DNA from 3 places in the Bacillus sp. 1A genome. Region 1 is predicted to be linked to each of the others. Evidence: riboswitches for the same ligand, from Rfam matches in the RefSeq annotation. Region 1 holds a riboswitch; each other region holds the start of a gene.
What was found. A riboswitch is a leader RNA that binds a small molecule or an ion and turns the genes downstream of it on or off. The one in region 1 is predicted to bind S-adenosylmethionine.

Region 1 (5,386 bases):
TAACGAGCTTTGGATGACAAGCAAACGCAATTGCTAAACAAATACGTTGTCTCATACCTCCGCTTAATTGATGTGGGTACTGTTCAAAACGTTTCTCTGCTTCATGTATCCCTAAATCCGTTAATAAATTAATCGCAATTTCTTTTGCTTCTCTTTTCGACTTTTTCTCATGTTGCAAAATCACCTCTGTAATTTGCCTTCCTACTTTCATCGTCGGATTTAAAGAGGACAGAGGGTCTTGAAAGATAAACGAAATGTCTTTCCCTCGAATTTGATTCCATTCTGATTCTTGTAAATTCGTTAATCCTTGAGATTGGAAAGAGATGCTTCCGTCATCGATGTGAATAGATTCTTGATTTAATCCGACAATAGATTGTGCTGTAACACTTTTTCCTGAACCACTTTCTCCTACAAGTGCAACGATTTCACCTTCGCTAATAGAAAAGGAAACATGCTTCACAATTGCTTGCTTACTATTCTCTTTTTCAACGGCCAATGTTACGTTTTCTAAAGATAAGAGCTGTCCCATGTCTTTTCTCCTTTCGATTCCGTTTGACGATTTTTGGATCAATTGCATCTTGCAAACCATCACCAATTGCATTAAATGCGAACATGATGAGAGCAATCATCAGCGATGGGAAGAAAAGTTGCCACCATTCTCCGCTTAGTAACGTCCCAAGTGCATCGTTCGTCATCGTGCCCCAGCTTGCCGCTGGTGATTGTACCCCAAGTCCGATAAAGCTTAAAAATGATTCTGAGAAAATAGCTGCTGGAATTGTAAATGATAAATTTACGATAATAATACCTGTTAAGTTCGGAATTAAATGCCCATATATAATCTTCATATGCGATGTACCTAATCGCTCTGCTGCAATAACAAATTCTCTTTGCTTTAAAGATAAGACTTGTGCCCTAACGAGACGTGCCATACCAATCCATCCTGTTAATGCAAGGGCAATAATAATTGTAAAAAGCCCTGGTTTCATAGCGATTAATAATAAAATAACAATTAATAAATATGGGATACCGTATAACACTTCAATCCCTCGTACAATCCACTCATCAATTAACGTTCCAAGGCGACTGCGTCCTCTCACATATCCACTAAAGCCCCCGATTAGTACACCTATTCCTATATCAAGAGCCGCTGCCACTAATCCAACTGTTAGTGAAATTTTCCCTCCAGCCCAGGTGCGCGCCCATATGTCCCTTCCTAAATCATCTGTTCCGAACCAATGCTCACTACTAGGTGGTAAGTTTGTTGCTTCTTTTACTTGTTCACTCGCAGTAAATGCCGTTAAACTTTCGCCAACCAGTGAGAAAATAATAATTAGTAATAACGTCACTGCCCCTAAAACTGCTATAGGGTTTGATATAAACTTGCGAAACACTTCCTTCTTTCGACTAATCGTTTGCTGATCTTTATTTATCGTTAATTCTTTTTTCTCCTCATTCGTTAATAACTGTTTATTGATTTCATAAGCTCCCATTTAAATGCCCCCCTCCTTACATAATAGAACGAATACGCGGATCAACAATACGGTGAATAATATCTGTAATGAAAATACAAGAAATTAATAATGCACTATAGAAAATCGTTGTTCCCATAATGACCGGATAATCCCGGTTAAAAATACTATCTACAAAATATTTTCCTAGACCAGGAATGGAAAATATTTTTTCAATAACGAAAGTCCCTGTTAAAAGTCCAGCCATTAACGGTCCAACAAATGTAAGTACTGGAACAATCGCATTTCGAAGAGCATGTCTTATAATGATTTTCTTAATTGGTATGCCTTTCGCTCTCGCTAGCTTAATATAATCACTCTGCAAAACTTCAATCATATTAGAGCGAACAAATCTTGTAATAACCGCGATTGGCCCTAATGCTAATGCGAATGACGGTAATACCGTATGTTCAAATGTGCCCCAAGACGCTACTGGTAAAAGTTCAAATTGTATAGCAAATACTTGTATAAATAGTGGTGCTAAAATAAAACTTGGAATAGAAATACCGAGAATCGCAAGTAAGCTCACACTATAATCAATTACTTTCCCATGATATAGGGCTGCAAATGTACCTGCTGCAATTCCGACTAACAATGAAATAACAAGTGCTTGTAAACCAATAATCGCTGATGGACCAAATCCTGTCGTTATAATTTCTGATACACCTTGACCTGTCGATTGAACAGATTCACCAAAATCAAAATGAACTACGCCATCTAAATAAGCAACATATTGATTCCATAACGGTTCATCAAGGTGATACTTCGCTCTCATGTTTTGTATCACTTCTTCAGGAAAGATTTTCGCATCTGATGAAAACGGATCCCCTGGAATGATATGCATAATCAAAAATGTTACTGTCGTAATGACCCATAGCGTGAACACCATAACCGATAGTTTTTTAATAACATACACTTCAATAACCCCCTAAACAAATGTATTTACTTTGTTTTATTAACGTATTTTTCCCATTACTCCCTTTCCTCTTCTTAAAACACAAAAAGCCTTGATCTTAAAAAATAAGATCAAGGCTTAATAAACGAAGGCCCATCACTTATCTTTCAAGACTTGCTTGCTGGAATTAGCACGGTGTTCCTGTTACAGAACCCGCTGCTGAGGTGTCATAGGGCCAGTCCCTCTACCTCTCTGGATAAGTAAATTGCTATATTATTATTTGGTTCAAATTGTATATTTTGAATTATAATTCTGAAAAAATGAAAAGTCAATCAAATTGGATATATTTAGAAAAATCAGTTTTTACTTCTTTTATCCAAATTACAGTTTTCTCTTATAATAAAAAGAAATAATATTAAAGAAGTGATAAGATAGATCCCTTACTTCTTGCTACTATAGAGTTACCCTTAACAATCGTTATACTTGTACTTGTCATCATCGGCTTCTATAAAGTGAAACTTTAATCAGTGGGGGTTTTGTTCATCCCCCACTGATTATTAGTTGAACCAATCGGGCTTTTACGGGCAGTTGATCCCCTACCTAACTTCTTTGCTTTCACTGAACTTTGAGGTGGGGTCTTACTGCCCGGCAAATAGCGGGATAAACTCTTTATTAAAAAGAAACGTATCACTTCTTTTTATACTCCATTCGATAATATTACCGGACAAACAATCTCTGCATTTCACGAGGAACAGAATGTATTAGTATCCGAGGATCAAGACGGAGATGGTAAGAAGAAAAAATAACCTTGCGCGTACGCAAGGTTATTTTTTCGTTTCTGCTTGAAAACGTTTATAGTATGTTGATGCTGTTGCAAAGTTAATTTCTATATCACGAATCAATGATGAGTCTTCTTCTTTAGCTAACTTCTGTAATTTTTTCATTGCTTGTTCCGATTCATTCAAGAAACCAGCGTATACCTCATGTTCTTGCTCTTTCGACTTTGGAACACGAATTTCTTTACGTATATTATCAATATCTTCTAACATGCTAGTCGTTACCTTTTGTACATCTTCTTTATATGTAACATTCGTTATTTCCTTACCGCCCTTTTCTTTTGCCACTTCAAATAACTGTAGTGCTTTATTAATTTCTTTATTCATTTTCATATCGTATTTTTCATGTACCGCACGGTATTCTTTCATCTCTTCTGTTTGCTCAGTAGATTGCTCTACCTTTTCTTTCGGTTCTTTCGTATCTTTATTTCCATTACATCCTGCTAGAAGGATCATACTTCCCATTACAGCAATACCCAAAACCTTCTTCATCTCTTCTTCTCCTTTTATCTACAGCTACTACTCATTATAGTTTCTTTTATCTCCACTTATTATTATACCGAGAACATCCTACTTTTTACACTTCAGACGCTACCTTAATATACATGCCTACATTTTTGTCACAGTATCGTCACTTTATGCAAATAACTTTTGCATCACCTTACAAAGCTGTATGAGTTATTTCAAAGAAATGAAAAAAGAGCTGATTCAAAAATATTTGAATCAGCTCTTTTTTATAATTTAAGCTTCTAAATTTTGTCTTTGTTGCAGTTCAAACTGCTTTTCACTTCTTCTGGCCATAAATAGATAACATAATACAGCACCAATTTCACAAAGAGCTATCACAACCCCCATCGGTAATGCGGTATTGCTTCCGCCAATACCTACTAATGGTGCAACAAGTGCTCCTGAAATGAACTGTAATAACCCTAATAAGGCCGACGCTGTTCCTGCAGCTTGTTTCTGGTTTCTCATCGCTAATGAGAAACCAGTTGTTGATACAACCCCGACACTTGATACAACAAGGAATAACGAACATAAAACACCAATTAAACCTATTCCTAGTACAATTGTCAGTAGTAAAGATAAACCACCAACGGCTGCAATAATAATACCGGAAACGAATAACGTTTTCTCATTCACTTTCCCTGCTAAACGGCCCGTGACCTGACTAGCAATAATAATACCGATACCGTTAATCGCAAAGAATAAGCTAAATTGCTGTGGTGATGCTCCGTATATGTTCTGCAACACAAATGGTGAGCCCGAAATGTAAGCAAACATCGCCGCCGTTACTAGCCCTTGTGATAATGCATATCCCATAAACAAACGATCTTTTAACAGTTTTCCGTACGTCGCCAATGTCCCTGACAAACCACCTGTTTCTCTTTCTTCAGGAGGTAATGTTTCACGTAATACGAAAGTAGCTGATATTAACATGAATACACTAATTGCTCCGAGAACGATGAAGACACCGCGCCATGTCGTGAACTGTAGTAATTGTCCCCCAATAATCGGTGCCAAAATAGGCGCTGCTCCGTTTACTAACATGAGCAGTGAGAAAAACTTCGTCATTTCAGAACCTGAATACATGTCACGTACCATTGCACGTGATATAACAATCCCGGCCGATCCTGAAGCCCCTTGTAAGAAGCGCAATAACACTAAACTCCAAATAGATGGTGCAATAGCACAAAGTAAAGAAGAAGCAACATAAATAATAAGAGCGATAATAAGAGGTTTGCGCCTTCCGTAAATGTCACTAATTGAACCAACAAATAATTGTCCTACTGAAAGCCCAAGCAAACAAGCTGTCAATGTAAGCTGTGCAAGAGATGCACCTGTTTGTAAATCATCTGTTAATTTTGGTAAAGAAGGCAAATACATATCAATAGATAATGGCCCAATCGCCGTAAGTGTCCCTAATACAAGAATCATCCATAACCTATTTGTCTTTACAGGTTTATATATTTCGTGATTAACTTCATTCACTTTTTCCGTTCACCCTTTCCGATAAATACTAAATCGTAACAATTATAGTTACAACATAAACATACGTCAAGTATAGTGCATTTTCCTGTTTCATACCGTAAAAAAAAGCGATAGAATTTCTATCGCTTTACTTTTTCAAATTGCTATTTGTAAAT
Region 2 (5,386 bases), 5.8 Mb from region 1:
CGATTTCTAGATGAAGCGATATGGAGTTATCCGATGTATATGAGTCATCATCGTCCCCTTTATTTTTATGAAGATGTATATGCTTCAGAGTATAAAGTAAAGTTAGGAGAGAAAGAGTTTTATGGCTGTTTAATGCCACATGAGGAAGTTTTAATTTTAGGAAAAAACTTCAATATGGAAGTGGGTTTTCTTTACCGAATTAATGAGTATACGACTAATGTAATTAGACAGAACTTAGATCAAGTAGAAGATTTATGGAGTTGGAATCGTAAAGTATTTAATCCAGCCGAAGAAGAGATTGCGGGCGAGGATCTAGTAGGTGTATTACTCGTTTATGAAAATAGTGAGACATATATGTATAACGTGATGAATAGCAGTCAAGTTTTTCATAAATATAAAACGAATGCGACTTACTTCCAAGTAGGATGCGGAATTTATGCTGGCTTGTGTAGTTTACTGTTCGATAACTTTAAACAAGGTGCCTATTATGTAGAGGAATTATTATTAAATACAGAGAGTAAGTACGGAGAATATTTGAATTTATATATGAAGGATTTTGTAGTGGGCGGAAATGACTTTACGGATGGATTGCTACATGATCGGGTAAGATGGATATAAGTTGTGACGAAAAGGAAGGGGAAATCTCCTTCCTTTTCGTATGATAAGGTTACATCTTACCCTGAAAGCAATTTCATACTTATAATTTAAGGAGATAATATGTAGAGCTTTTGTATTGAGTATGAGGAGTATTTATATGAACAAATTTAAAAGCTTGATATATGAGGAAAGAGAAGCTTTAAAAGTATTTAAAAAAATTAACGGATTTGTTAGGGAAAATCGATAAAGCTTTTTACAAAACAAAGGAGAATGGTACGGGACTGGGGTTAATGATTACATATAAAATCATTGAGGAGCATCAAGGAAGTATCGCAATTCAAAGTAGCGTAGGAATTGGAACGAAAGTAGAGATTTTTTTAACGACAGCATAATGTGCTAGAGAAAAATATTTTTCAGAAAAGTGTTCTTGTTGTGTAAATATAAACATTTTATAAAATGTTTCAAGAAGGGTTTTTTTTATAAAATACTTCGTTTATAATGGAGGAAAATATCGACATGAGATTTGTTATTCATGTAACGGTTCGGTAGTGTTAGAGAAAGAAGGGGTGCACGCGCATCCTTTTTTCTATGCAGATATTATGAAAGAGGTGGTATGATGGAATTAACATTAAATTCGACTGTATGTTTACACACGATTCAATTTCGAAAAGAGCAAAAGAATTATATTGTAAAAGATACAATTACAGGAGAAAAATATGAAATGCCGCCACTTTGGATTGATGCATTGGCAATGATGCGTGACGGTTTTTTATTGGGGGAAATTGAGGAGAAATTAAAAGAAGAGTATCCAGACGAAGAAATAAATATGTTAGCATTTACGAGGCAACTGTTAGAGCTAGAGCTTGTCGGAATGGTAGATGGCGAAGAAATAGCTTGTACAAAGAAGAAAGAGAAAGATTATTTAGCTTGGTTACGTCCTCGTGTTGAGCAATTCTTTCTTAGTTTAAATAAAAAAAATAGAAGCAAAGGTCAATGATGATCTTTGCTTTTTTTTATAGTTTGTTTAAAAAATTACAGCGAATGCCCTTGCGAAAGCACCGTCGCTATCTTTAATTTTTAAAGGTGCCGCTGAGAAAAAGAAACGTTTCGTGTTAATTGCATCTAAGTTGGTTAAGTTTTCGATTAAATAAATATTATTCCCAAGTAGTATGTGATGAATTGGCGATGTTTCTGTCGTTACCTCATCAGGAGAGATGAAATCTAAACCGACAGATTTTACTTTTAATTGAACTAGTTCTTCAGCTAATTCTTCAGAAAGATAAAAAGCTTCTTTCTCATATGCTTCTGTATTCCATTTCGTAGATAGATTGGAATGGAAAATGACAATATCACCTTCTTTTATGTCAGCGTTGTGTAATACTTCTTTAGGTAGTTTTCGTTCTTGTACATGAGTTACATCAATAAGAACAGCTTCGCCTACAAATTGATCTAGGGGTAATTGATCAATAGTCGTTGCGCCTGAAATGAGCAGGAGCATCACAATGCGTGCCAACATGAACGACAGAATGAAAATCTGTAACTTGATAGCCTGTCTCTTCAACGCTTGTAATGGCTCCTAAATTGATTTTTGGTGTTCCAGGGAATTGGGACATATTGTTTTCAAATGTTTGTGATAGGTCAATTACTTTCATTTTTAATACCTCCAATATATGTTTTGAAATAAAAAAACTCACCTTTCATAATCAAGAAAGATGAGTTTTGCACACAATAGTTACGTTTTATCTTTCAAAATGCAATGCATTTTGCAGGAATTAGCACCTATTCAGTTTGTATAAACTGAGGTTGCTGGGCGTCAAAGGGCCGGTCCCTCTGCCTCTCTTGATAAAGACATATTAAGTTTTTATTTCTGAATATTCACTACTTTTAAATTGTAATTCATTTCCTTTTTTCGTGCAATACAAAATAGGTATTCACCCAAATAAAGTTGCTCGCATATTGTAGCTTATGTAAATAGAATGCTGCGAAGGAGTGAGTGCAGTGACAGGGAATGTATTGAATTATTACGCTGGTGGAAATACAGCTAGAGGATTTCATAATTTATACGACGAGAATTTAAAAGGGCTAAACAGGTTATTTATTTTAAAGGGTGGTCCTGGAACCGGGAAATCTTCTTTAATCAAAGCAATAGGTCGTGAGTGGGTTGAAAAAGGATATGATATTGAATTTTTACACTGTTCTTCTGATAATAAATCGGTTGATGGTGTAATTATCCCGAAGTTAAAAGTAGGAATTGTTGATGGAACATCACCGCATGTTATTGAGCCGAAAATGCCAGGAGTTGTCGAAGAGTATATTAATTTAGGGGTTGCTTGGGACTCAAATAAATTAAGAAAGCAGAAGGTGGAAATTGAACGATTTGTTTCAGAAGCAAGCAAGGCTTTTCAAACTGCTTACGCTTGTTTTAACGAGGCACTAGTTATACATGATGAGTGGGAGAAAATATATATTAATAATATTGATTTTAATAAAGCAAATGAACTAACCGATCAGCTGATTCAGAAGTTATTTACAGATAAAGGCGGGAAACAATCGCTTGTGAAACATCGGTTTTTAGGGGCAGCTACACCGAAAGGAGCAGTTGATTTTGTTCCTAATTTAACAGAGGAATTACCACATCGTTATTTTATAAAAGGACGCCCAGGCTCTGGGAAATCAACAATGCTTAAAAAATTAGCTAAGGCAGCAGAAGAAAAAGGATTTGAAGTTGAAGTATATCATTGTGGATTTGATCCCAATAGTCTTGATATGGTTATCGTAAGAGAATTAGGGTTTGCAATTTTTGATAGCACCGCACCACATGAATATTTTCCGAGCCGCGAAGGTGATGAAATTATAGATATGTATGCCTTGATTGTGACACCAGGGACAGATGAGAAGTATGCGACAGAAATTCGTGACGTGTCGATTCAATATAAAGCGAAAATGAATGAGGCGATGTCTTTCTTAGCGAAAGCGAAATCAGTTCGTGATAAATTAGAACGAATATATATTGCTGCTATGGATTTTTCAAAAGTAGATGCATATAAAGAGGAGATTCAAAAAGAGTTTGAACGAATTGCGGTTAGTGTAACAGAAAAGAACAAGTAAAAAATAAAGGATTTTAGTAGGCTGTCGGGAATTTTCTGACAGCTATTTTAGTATGTAGTAAAATTAGCAGTATATTTGTCGAATTTCCAAGGAAATAATCAAAAAATGGAGAGGGTATGAAATGAGAGAGAAAATTAGAGTGGAGTTAGCAAGAATTGAACAAGAGAATGATGTGAAAATTTTATTTGCAGTGGAATCAGGGAGTCGTGCTTGGGGATTTCCATCGAAAGATAGTGATTATGATGTTAGATTTGTTTATATGCATCCGGTAGAGTGGTATTTATCAATTCATGATAAACGAGATGTAATTGAGTATCCGATTAGTGATGATTTAGATATAAGCGGATGGGATATTAAAAAGGCATTACAGTTATTCGCAAAGTCAAACCCAGCTTTACTCGAATGGATTCGATCACCGATTTTCTATTCGAAAAACTCTCATTTTCCAGAACAGCTTCAGCAAATGAGTGATAAGCACTTTGATCCAAAAGCAACGATATATCATTACTTACATATGGCTTCAAAAAATTATCGTGAATTTTTGCAAGGTGAGAACGTAAAATTGAAAAAATACTTTTATGTATTGCGTCCTATTTTAGCTTGTAAGTGGCTAGAGGAGAAAACAACTTTACCACCTGTAGAATTCGATCGATTGATTACAGAATTATCGTTAGAACGTAGCGTATTAAATGAAATTGAACAGTTGTTAATAAAGAAAAAGGCAGGTACTGAATTAGATGTTGGATTAAAAATTGAGGTGTTGAATCAATTTTTAGAAGAACAAATTCATTACTATCAGCAATATGTAAAAGGAATTGAAAAGGGATCAGGAATCGATATTGAGAGTTTAAATACATTGTTTCGAGATATGTTGTTTGAAGTATACGAAAAAGAGCACAAGTGAGAGTTGAACTGCACCCCAATTGTTAGACACAGTCTAACAATTGGAGGTGCAGTTTTTCTATGGCTAAATTTACAGCTGATGAAAAAATACAAATCGTTCTACGTTATTTGAACGGAAATGAAAGTTATCGAGAAATGGGTAGAGCGATCGGTATAAGTGGCACAATCATTTTGAATTGGGTAAACCAATATAAGCAAAATGGTGTGGAAGCTTTTCTAAAACGATGTACAAATTACACACAACAATTTAAACTAGACGTACTAAACTTTATGATTGAAAACGGTATGTCCTTATTTGAGACGGCAGCTATCTTTAACATTCCTGCCCCTTCAACGATTTCTGTTTGGAAAAAACAACTGGAAACACAAGGAATTGATGCCCTTCAATCTAAGAAAAAGGGGCGTTTATCCATGAAAAAAGATTCAAATAAACAATTAAAACAAGCTTTAGCTGAAGGGTCAGTCGAAGCACTTGAAGCACGTATTAAACAGCTTGAAATGGAAAATGAGTACTTAAAAAAGTTGAATGCCTTAGTTCAAAACAAGGAAAAATCACAAAACAAGATAAAGCGCAAGTAGTCTATGAATTAAGGCATAAATATTTGGTGAAGGCACTCGTGGAGCTAGCTGGTATTCCACGAAGCACGTATTATGATTTAGTAAAAAAAATGAATCGCCCAGATGTAGACGCCGATTTGAAAGCGGAGATTAAAGCGATTTATGAGGAGAATGAAGGTCGTTATGGTTACCGTCGCATTCGTGATGAATTAACGAATCG
Region 3 (5,386 bases), 3.0 Mb from region 1:
ATATGGTATAGTGAGAAAGTATGTTTGGGGAGAAGGAAGGAGATTATACGATGAATACACCTACTCAAACTCCTTCATTATCGGCAACGATGAAAGAGTGGCATTATGCATTAGCGTATGAAATTAAACATTGGAAAACGATAGGTGGTAGTAAAATTTCTATCATGAACGGTCGTTTTTTATATACAGATTATGAAAGTACAGTATACGTATTTCAGCTTATTTCGGAAGTAAGCTTACCGGAAGGTTCACCAATTCGAATTGAGTTTGATGGTGAGGAAGCGACAGGAGAAGTATTATCTGTACATGGATTAGAAATAGAACTGAAATTAAATGATTATATACAAGGTGAAATACGAGAAGCTGTTTTATACAGTGAACCGTGGCAATTGTTAGAGCAACTACAAGAGCGATTGAAAGAGGCACATAAAGATAAACTAAAACGTAGTCGTATAAAGCGTCTTGTTGATGGGACGAGCAGTCCGAAACATATTGAGAAGATGAAAAATCCGAAAAATGAATTGGCGTATCGTTCGTTTTACAATCCGACAACGTACGTGTGGGGACCCCCTGGAACAGGGAAGTCTTACAATTTATCACGTATTATTTCGGCTCATTATCAAAAAGGAAAATCGGTACTTGTATTAGCTCATAGTAATGCGGCAGTAGACGTATTAATGAGTGAAGTAACGAAGCAAATTGAGAAGAAAAAGAAATGGACACCTGGCGAAATTGTTCGTTACGGTTATAGTCAACATGAACATATAAGAAATCATGAAACATTACTTACGTCGAAGTTAGTTGAAACGACGAACGGATCATGGGGAGAAGAAAGACTCTATTTAGAGGAAACACGACAAGATCTTCGTGAAAAGATTTTATCATATAAAGCGACTTCTGCTGATAAGAAGCGTATACAAGAGATTGAAAGTGATCTTCGAAAGCAAAAAGCGAAAATTAAAGAAGTAGAAAAAGAATACATTGAAAATGCGAAAGTAATCGGTGCGACTTTATCGAAATGTGCCATTGATTCACTTATTTATGAGCGTACATTTGATTTAGTTGTAGTAGATGAAGTGAGTATGGCATATGTTCCGCAAATTGCATTAGCTGCTTCACTTGGAAAACGTATTGTCGTTTGTGGGGACTTTTTACAGTTACCTCCAATTGCGATGGCGAACCATGAACTCGTTCGAAAATGGCTTGGGGAAGATATGTTTTATCATGCCGGAATTGTTGATTCTGTTAATAAATCAGAAGCACATCCGAACCTATTTATGTTGCAGGAACAAAGGCGTATGCATGCGGATATATCGAAGTTTACAAACTCATTTATTTATAAAAATAGAGTATACGACCATCCGTCTGTTTCAGAGCGTAAGGAACTTGCGCGATTGCAACCGTTCGCAAATGAGGCAAGTGTTTTATTTGATACGAGCTTAATGGGAGCCTTTTCGTTAAAGGACGCTGCTTCTGGTTCTCGATTTAACATTATGTCTGGTTTAGTAGCGATGCAAATGATGTTAATCGGACTGTTAGATGGTGTTCAATCGATCGGTGTTGTTACACCTTACAGGGCACAATCTCGCTTTTTATCAACGTGTATTAGAGAAATGTTGCAGAGAACGAAATATCAAAACATACCAGTTTTAGCGGCGACGGTTCATAAATTCCAAGGTTCTGAAAGAGATATGATGATATTTGATACGGTTGATAGTTATCCGCAAGAACGACCTGGCGTGTTATTCTTTGACCATAAAAATCATCGCCTCGTCAACGTTGCAGTAACGAGAGCGAGAGGGAAGTTCATTCAATTATCAGATTGTCATTATATGCGTAAAAACCTTTCGAGAAAACAAGCGTTATCACAATTAACAGCTCATATAGAACGTCACGGAGATGTATATGATCGTACGACATCAAGACAATTGTGGGAGCGGAAAATTTCGAAACGTTTACGCTGGTTTATGGAAATGAATCTTGAAGAGCCGAAAGGGTTATTGAAAGATATTTTAGCCGCAAAACGAAAAATTATTATTTCATTTCCAAGTACAAAGCAAGTGGATAAGCGAGTCTGGCAAGCGTTAATGCGTACAAATGCGCAAATAACAGTGTATAGTGATGGACCAGTTCCGTTAAAAAATGTAAAGTTACAAAGACAAAATAAAGCATTCCCGTTTATCGTAATCGATGATGAAATCTTTTGGGCGGGAGCACCGCTCACATCTCAAATGATATTTGAAGGTAGTATGGAATTTCCGTACGTATGTGCAAGATTACAAGCACCTGAGACAATTGGTGTGTTAAAAGGATTTTTAGATATCCGGTAAATTCGGATAGGAATTCCTTGACTTTTAATCGGAATGAACATAGAATGAATATAATTTAATATAATCTTATGAAAATTCTTATCACGAGAGGTTGAGGGACTGGCCCTATGATACCTCGGCAGCGGATTCTTTTATGAATACTGTGCCAATTCCAGCAAGGTAACTTGAAAGATAAGAAAGAAGCTCATTTTGACTGTATATGCAGAAGCCTCTTTCTATCTTTTAGAAAGAGGCTTTTTTACGTGAAAATATAAGGGGGAAGAAAAATGGGAGCGACAGGAGTAACGTCACAAAGAAAAACAATTGAAGAGAGTATAGAAAGAAATAAGGAAAAGTACATAGAAACAAGTCACGATATTCATGCGAATCCAGAGATTGGTAACCAAGAGTTTTATGCATCAAGAACGTTAAGTTTATTACTAGGTAGTGCAGGCTTTCAGCTGCAGCACAATATAGCTGGACATGAAACAGGTTTTATCGCGCGAAAAAGTTCAGGAAAACAAGGACCAGTCATCGCATTTTTAGCTGAGTATGACGCTTTACCGGGACTAGGTCATGCGTGTGGTCACAATTTAATTGGCACAATTAGCGTTGTGGCAGCAATCGCATTATCAGAAACACTTGAAGAAATTGGTGGGGAAGTTGTCGTGTTTGGAACACCAGCTGAAGAAGGAGGGCCAAACGGTAGTGCGAAAGCGAGTTATGTAAAAGCGGGGTTATTTAAAGATATTGATGCGGCACTTATGATTCATCCGAGTGGAAAGACAGCGACAACGAGTCCTTCATTAGCAGTCGATCCACTTGATTTTCATTTTTACGGAAAAACAGCTCATGCTGCGGCTTCACCAGAAGAGGGGATTAACGCATTAGATGCGGTGATTCAGCTGTACAACAGTATTAACGCACTTCGCCAACAACTTCCGTCAGATGTAAGAATTCATGGTGTTATTACAGAGGGCGGAAAAGCACCTAACATTATTCCTGACTACGCCGCAGCAAGATTTTTCATCCGCGCAGCAACGCGAAAAAGATGTGCAGAAGTAACAAAAAAAGTAAAAAATATCGCACAAGGAGCAGCGTTAGCAACAGGTACAAAAGTAAAAATTCATCAATTCCAAAATGAAATCGATGAATTGCTCGTAACAGAAACATTTAATGACGTCGTAGCCGAAGAACTAGAACAACTTGGTGAAGATGTAAACCGTAAAGAAAGAGTAGGGATCGGCTCAACAGACGCAGGAAACGTAAGCCAAGTCGTACCGACAATTCATCCGTACATTAAAATTGGACCAGACGATTTAATTGCGCATACGAATGAATTTAGAGAAGCAGCACGTTCAGAACTTGGAGATAAAGCGTTAATTACATCGGCAAAAGCACTAGCGAATACGGCGTATCGATTAATTACGGAAGAAGGGTTGTTAGAGAAGGTGAAGGAGGAGTTTAGAGAGGCGCAGAGAAATCAGGGATAGGTGAGAAAGAGACGTATCTCTGGATTTTCTAGTAGGAAATTGAATGAAAAAAGAATCAGCCTATGGCTGGTTCTTTTTATATTATATAAGAATTATTCCACATACACTCGGTATCTTTATCTTAGTACCCTCTTATCAGAACGACAATTTCTCCTCAAACTCACTCTTTAAAACAATTAAAGGAGACGATAATCCAAATTGCATTAAGGAGTCTAAAAATGTAGCGAGAGAATCCATCGAATTGCTCATGACCTTCATCATATAATTAAACTCCCCGCTAATTCGATATAAATTAGTTACTTCGGGAGCGGCATTACAAAATTGGATGAAATCAGAGCATTGGCTTGTTTTAAACATGATGAATGCTTGAATGTTTTTATTAATTTTAGAAGGCTCAAATTTTGTTCGGCAAGCCGCTATAACTCCTTGATCTTCAAGTTTATTAATACGCTCTTTTACAGCAGGTTGCGTCATGGATATGATCCGTCCTATTTCTGAAACAGAAATTCTCGCATTTTCATACAACAAGTTCATAATTTCATGGTCAAATTCATCTAGTTTTACTGCGTTTTGCATTGTGTAGCCTCCTTGCTTTATTTTCTAAAGTGAATCGTAAAGTTACAAAATTTTCTACATGAAGCTACACTCTAGAAAACAGGATTTAGGGGAATCAGACATGAGATATTTTAAAGGAAAACAATTCAAGTAAGATGTTATTTTAGTAGTTGTCGGCTACTACTGCCGTTTTTCTTTCGGTTATCGTGATGTATCTGAAATCCTGAAAGAACGTGGTATTTCAGTGAAAACAACAACCATCATGCGATGGAGTCATAAATATGGCAATCCCATCTATCGAATTTGGAAAGTAAAAAATAAATCTGCACGCTTATGAAACCATTCATACCCTATATAAACAAAGGCGAAGTCTTCAAAGAGACTCCGCCTTTTCAACGTACAATGAACTTCAACAATTACTACCTAAACATTGTTCTGCATTTACCAACCTGTTTATGCTTTTTTCAAACTTTGCAACAGAACCAGTTTAACCATCATCATGCACATGGAACTTTAGGTTATTTAAGTTCAGTTGAGTTCAGAAAACGAGCCCTTAAAAAAGCAGTCTGAATTTGTGTTGACAATCACACCTCCATCAATACTATCAAAAGAACCTTTATACTGTTACAGCTTGAGAAATCCATTGAGCAGTTAGTTCAGGAGATTCAACAGGAAACTGATGACCGTACTGAATACGTGTAATATCCAAGTGTTCAAACTGCTTTGGGACATGATGATCCTTGTCCAAAGCTCCCCATAGTATCTTAATTTTCCTCTTATCCCATGTCTCGGGATTTAACTGGATGGATTTTGATATAGTTAAGCAAGACATGACCGTAGCGTTAGTTTTGCGTATACGGGGGGATTTTAAATCACGGACCACAGAATGAGCGTAATTACTCAATAACTGACTCGATGTTCTGAAGCTATTGGTTTGAAGTAGCTCTTTTTCCAAACGGGCGGGCTCCATATATTTTAGAACGAAACTTGTAATACGTCGAAATCTATATTTAGGTTGGATAGGATGCA

Region 2: it holds a riboswitch for S-adenosylmethionine, as region 1 does, so the genes downstream of both, ACUN0F_RS31625 (cyclase family protein) here and ACUN0F_RS02130 (ABC transporter permease) in region 1, are expected to answer to the same signal.
Region 3: it holds a riboswitch for S-adenosylmethionine, as region 1 does, so the genes downstream of both, ACUN0F_RS17275 (M20 family metallopeptidase) here and ACUN0F_RS02130 (ABC transporter permease) in region 1, are expected to answer to the same signal.

The regions. Positions count from the first base shown of each region.
Region 1 is NZ_JBQYLZ010000001.1:401,589-406,974, forward strand. Features, by position in the region: gene ACUN0F_RS02120 (ABC transporter ATP-binding protein) at 1-529, opposite strand, end outside; gene ACUN0F_RS02125 (ABC transporter permease) at 486-1,490, opposite strand; gene ACUN0F_RS02130 (ABC transporter permease) at 1,507-2,424, opposite strand; SAM riboswitch class I at 2,561-2,666, opposite strand; gene ACUN0F_RS02135 (DUF3951 domain-containing protein) at 3,075-3,209, shown strand; gene ACUN0F_RS02140 (hypothetical protein) at 3,228-3,731, opposite strand; gene ACUN0F_RS02145 (multidrug effflux MFS transporter) at 3,981-5,231, opposite strand; gene ACUN0F_RS02150 (DUF3981 domain-containing protein) at 5,359-5,386, opposite strand, start outside.
Region 2 is NZ_JBQYLZ010000001.1:6,180,297-6,185,682, reverse strand. Features, by position in the region: gene ACUN0F_RS31640 (S-adenosylmethionine decarboxylase related protein) at 1-618, shown strand, start outside; partial or broken gene ACUN0F_RS31635 (ATP-binding protein) at 828-989, shown strand; gene ACUN0F_RS31630 (hypothetical protein) at 1,214-1,594, shown strand; partial or broken gene ACUN0F_RS31625 (cyclase family protein) at 1,622-2,249, opposite strand; SAM riboswitch class I at 2,334-2,446, opposite strand; gene ACUN0F_RS31620 (PRK06851 family protein) at 2,596-3,705, shown strand; gene ACUN0F_RS31615 (nucleotidyltransferase domain-containing protein) at 3,827-4,609, shown strand; one part of gene ACUN0F_RS31610 (IS3 family transposase) at 4,669-5,122, shown strand; one part of gene ACUN0F_RS31610 (IS3 family transposase) at 5,122-5,386, shown strand, end outside.
Region 3 is NZ_JBQYLZ010000001.1:3,383,210-3,388,595, forward strand. Features, by position in the region: gene ACUN0F_RS17270 (AAA domain-containing protein) at 21-2,330, shown strand; SAM riboswitch class I at 2,406-2,508, shown strand; gene ACUN0F_RS17275 (M20 family metallopeptidase) at 2,597-3,802, shown strand; gene ACUN0F_RS17280 (Lrp/AsnC family transcriptional regulator) at 3,938-4,378, opposite strand; partial or broken gene ACUN0F_RS17285 (IS6 family transposase) at 4,518-4,685, shown strand; gene ACUN0F_RS17290 (alpha/beta fold hydrolase) at 4,974-5,386, opposite strand, start outside.